2 regions of the Spirillospora sp. NPDC049024 genome follow, and region 1 is predicted to be linked to the other one. Evidence: riboswitches for the same ligand, from Rfam matches in the RefSeq annotation. Region 1 holds a riboswitch; the other holds the start of a gene.
What was found. A riboswitch is a leader RNA that binds a small molecule or an ion and turns the genes downstream of it on or off. The one in region 1 is predicted to bind cyclic di-AMP.
Positions count from the first base shown of each region.

Region 2: linked by a shared signal. The riboswitch ahead of AB0C21_RS16325 (CHAP domain-containing protein) and the one ahead of AB0C21_RS39870 (CHAP domain-containing protein) in region 1 are both predicted to bind cyclic di-AMP.

Region 1 is NZ_JBEZFD010000034.1:12,060-14,249, forward strand. Features, by position in the region: gene AB0C21_RS39865 (bifunctional glycosyltransferase/CDP-glycerol:glycerophosphate glycerophosphotransferase) at 1-234, opposite strand, end outside; gene AB0C21_RS39870 (CHAP domain-containing protein) at 479-1,252, opposite strand; cyclic di-AMP (ydaO/yuaA leader) riboswitch at 1,264-1,402, opposite strand; gene AB0C21_RS39875 (PP2C family protein-serine/threonine phosphatase) at 1,888-2,190, opposite strand, start outside.
Region 2 is NZ_JBEZFD010000007.1:373,413-375,602, forward strand. Features, by position in the region: gene AB0C21_RS16320 (C40 family peptidase) at 1-77, shown strand, start outside; cyclic di-AMP (ydaO/yuaA leader) riboswitch at 576-774, shown strand; cyclic di-AMP (ydaO/yuaA leader) riboswitch at 900-1,070, shown strand; gene AB0C21_RS16325 (CHAP domain-containing protein) at 1,079-1,909, shown strand; gene AB0C21_RS16330 (hypothetical protein) at 1,949-2,190, shown strand, end outside.

The sequences.
Region 1 (2,190 bases):
GGGACGGCCGCAGCCGCCGGAGTTGACCGGCAGGTGGACGGCCCGGACCCGCCCCGGGTGGGCCGCGGCGAGCCGGTCGGCGGCCTCGCCCGTGCCGTCGGTGCTCGCGTCGTCGACGATCAGCGTCTCGACGCCGCCCAGCGACTGCGCCAGCGTCGAGGCCACCGCCCTCGGGAGCCGGCGGGCGTCGTTGTAGGCGATCACCACGACGCTGACATCCGGGCGCGCCGCCATGGGCATCCCCCCTCCGCAGACTCCGGCGTGCTGGATTCCTTTCCAGGAACGCCGCACTGAGGTCCAAGGGGGATCAAAGCCTGTCAACGCTTGGCATTACCCACCGTCCCCGGAGACATTGGGCACAACACCCGGAACGCCAGAAGGCGCCCGGCCGTGCGGCCGGGCGCCTTCTGGGGAGGGGCGCCTCCGGGAGGAACGGGCGCCTTCGTGGACCGTGGTCGGGTCAGTGGGCGTGGTCGGGTCAGCGGGCGTAGTCGGGGTAGCCGAAGCCGACGACCTGCGACTTGTCGCGGACCTTCTCCTTCACCGCGTTGTCGGTGTTGCCCTCGATCGTGGTGATCTTGCCGTTGCCGTTGTCCTTGACGACGATGCCGACGTGGTCGATGTCGCCGATGCCGGCCTTCGAGCCGTCCTGCCAGTCGAAGAACACCACGGAGCCCGGCTTGGCGGTGTGGCCCCAGCGGCCGGTCTCCTTGAACCAGTTGGCGTGCTGGACGGTGTAGGCGTCCCAGCCCATGTTCTTGACGCCGGTCTGGGCGCCGAGCCAGGACACGAACATGTTGCACCACTGGGCGCCGTTGTACTCCTTCACCGAGAAGCCGCCGTCGCGCTTGGCGGTCTCCTTGGCGTGCGGAGTCGAGACGTACCACCTGTGGTACTTGGTCATGCCGCCCTTGCCCTCTTGCACGCCGACCTGCTTCTTCGCGAGCTTGATGACCTCGGCGGGCTTGACGGCGTGCGGGGGAACCTTGAACCCCTCGCGGCGCGCCTCGGCGGCGGCGGAGGCCCGCTCGGCCTTCACGGTCTTGGCGCCGGAGGAGGCGTGGGAGGCGGTGCCCTGCTCGGCGACCGCCGCCGCGCCGGCGGGGGTCTCGGCGGCCGCGCGGCCGCCGGCGAGGGGGTTGAGCACCGAGAGCCCGACCGCGCCCGCCAGGACGGCGCCTGCGGCGATGCCAAGGGCCTTGTCCTCGGACGTGAAGCGGTTGAGCGAAAGACGATCAAAGCGACCGGACATGCAGGGAATCTCCTTGTCTTCCATGGCGCCTACCGGGTTAGCTGACGGATTCGGGCATGGAAGCAGCCCTACGGCGCGACTCTCGGACGCGCCGATTCACCCCAGAAACGTGGGTCCCCGGCTCCGTTCCGGTCTCTGCGACCGGACGGACTCGGCCTCGCACCGCGGACGCGGTGCCGGTATACGGATGTTCTGCTGGCTGATCTTGATGAGGGGGCGCGCATCACCTGGCGCGCATCGCGTGCGGATACCGCTCCGCGATCCTCGGCCGCGCATGGTGCGACCGGTGGCAACGCATGGGACGCGCTGCGTGATTCGGGATCGAACGTACCAACCATCCCAAGAAAAGCAAACCAGGCATAAAGTAAAGTCTTGCCTGCTCAAAGCCCTTCCAAGGGACTCCCAACACCGGCACCCCGCCGCGTCTTCCCGATCTTTGTCGGAGTGCCGCGCAGCCCTTTGCCCGATGGGCTTACCGGTTCTCCCGGAAAAGGTAAAGAAGATCGAAAAGGAGCGGCCGGCGGGCCGGGCCGCGCCGCCGGAGCCCCTCTCCCCGCCCTCCGAGTGAGGCGCACATCACACGCAGCGATCTTCGCTGGTCAGGGGTGTCGTTCCTCACCGCGGGGCGCGGACGGTCACACCACGTAGACCGCGAAGAGCGTGGTGTCGTCCGCCGCCCGGTCGTGCTCCATCCGGCCCAGCACCTCGTCCAGCACCAGATCGGGGCGCATGGAGCTCTCCCGCAGGATGCGGGTGAGGCGGACGATCCGCTCGTCCAGGTCGGCGTCCCTGCGCTCGACCAGGCCGTCGGTGTAGAGGAAGAGCATGTCGCCCGGGTGGAGCCGGGTGGTGATCGTCGTGTACTCCCAGCCGGGCATGGCGCCGAGCATCGGGTCGCGGACGACCTCCAGCGGCGCCGCCCGGCCGTCCCGCACCAG
Region 2 (2,190 bases), on a different contig from region 1:
CCGGAGACGTCGTCAAGATCAGCGACATCAGCTCCGGCTACTACCTGAACAACTACTACGGCGCCGGGCGCCCCTGACGCACCGCCCTGACACCCCCGCGGCGCGGGTGTGACGGGGCCCTCATCGACAACGGACCGGGCTTGACCTGGTCCGTTGTTGATTTTGGGGGGGTTTGCCTTCTCTTGGGGCTTTGGTACCTTGTCACCACTCACGGCGCCCTCCAGACGCCGTGGACCCGCGGCGCCCCCCAGGCGCCCCGGTCCCACGCGGAGCATCCAGCACCCGCGTGACGGCGGCGCGAGCCACGCGCCGCACCTCCCGGGCGGCACGCCCCACGTGCCGTCCCGCGGCGCCCGTAGGCGCCGCACGGTCTCGACGCAGACCAGGCCTACCCCCGCCCCACCGTGCGCACGCTTGCCGCGTGCATGGCGCCGAGCGTGCTGCCGCAGTGGCCTACACGGGGCGGGCCCCGGACGGCCCCGGAGACGGGGCGCCGTCCGCACACAACATCAGGCGCCGCTCTTTCGCACGCGGGAGACAGGTTCCGCGCAGGGCCCCATATCGCCCCCAGGATCGCAGCGGCAGCGCCGAATCCGCCGAAGAGCGGAACCGGGGACCCATATCCGCCGGAGTCCGGAGAGTCTTTCCGGACGGGCATTCCGGCACCCGGGGTGAATCGGCGCGTCTCTCCCGGGGCACCGGCGAGAGCCGCCGTAGGGCCACTTCCACGCCCGAACCCGTCAGCTAACCCGGTAGGCGTCTGGAAGAGAAGGAGAGAATCCCGCAGCGGTACCTGGGGCGTGGCCGCCACGCGACCACGCCCCGGACCCCCCTTTCGCTCCGCAGGCGCCCCCCGCCGCCGGAGCTCCCCCCAATCCGAACCGGTGTGCCCGCCCCCGGGCACGCCACCGCCGAATCCGCGGACCGCCGTGCCCCGCACGCGCGTCCGACGCGGAACCGGGGACCCACTGTGTCCTTTTCGGGGTGAATCGGCCTGCCTTCGCGGCCGTAGGGCGGCTTCCACGCCCGAACCCGTCAGCTAACCCGGTAGGCGCCATGGAAGCCGAGGAGACCCCCCGTGCCACGCGCGCACCGCAAGAAGGCCCCGGGCAAGCACCGGAAGCCGCACCCCCTTTCCATCACGTGGCGGACGACCGGCGGCGTCGTCGTCGGCGCCGCCGTGCTCGGCACCGCCGCCGCCACGGCGCAGGCGTCGGTCCTGCCGTTCGGCTCCGCCCCGGTGAGGTCCGCCGCCGCGGCCGACCTGGCCCCCGGCCTGGCGGCGCACGGCGACCCGTCCAGGCGCAAGTCCGAGGGCGAGCCCAGGACCCGCGCCTCGAAGACCCCGAAGAAGACCCGGCCCGAGCGGCCGTCGGCCGAGTCGTCCGGCAGGCCCTCCGCCAGGGCGGCCGGCAAGTCGCGGCCCACCGCCGCGCAGGCCATCAGGCTCGCCCGCTCGCAGGTGGGCGTCGAGGAGGACGGCGGCGGCGAGACCAAGTTCCAGGAGTGGTACATGTCCACGTCCCGCGCGCGCGAGACGCTCGCGCGCGACGGCGGCTCCCTCGACGGCTACAGCGACGCGAACTGGTGCGACATGTTCGTCTCCTGGGTCGGCGAGCAGATCGGCTTCGGCGACCAGGTCGGCAGCGACGCCTGGACGGTCGCGCACGCCCGCTGGTTCCAGGAGCACGGGCGCTGGGGCACCGAGCCGAGGCCCGGCGCGATCGTCTTCTACGCGTGGGACGGCGGCAAGTCCTTCGACGACATCCGGCACGTCGGCCTGGTCGTCAAGGAGATCGACGACGGCACGATCGAGGCCGTCGAGGGCAACACCGACAACGCCGTCCGCGTAAAGGAACGTTCCACAGACGACGTCGTCGGCTACGGCTACCCGGACTACCGGTCGTGATGCCGCCCCTGGCCCCGCGTCCTGCATAGGATCGCGCCCATGGAGGAAGGCCCCGGGCAGGACGCCACCGTCACGCGGCGCAGGGTCCTCGCCCTGGGCGCGGGCGGGGCCGCCGCCCTGCTCGCCGGAGGCGCCGGCCTGGTCGGCTCGCGCTCCGGCGGCGGGGCGCCCGGCGCCGGCGGGGCCGGCGCCGCCACCTCGCGGGTCGCCGAGACGTTCAGCCCGGAGACGGCCGCCGCGGTCCTCGCCAACCGCGCGCGCGCCGTCCGCGACGGCGACCG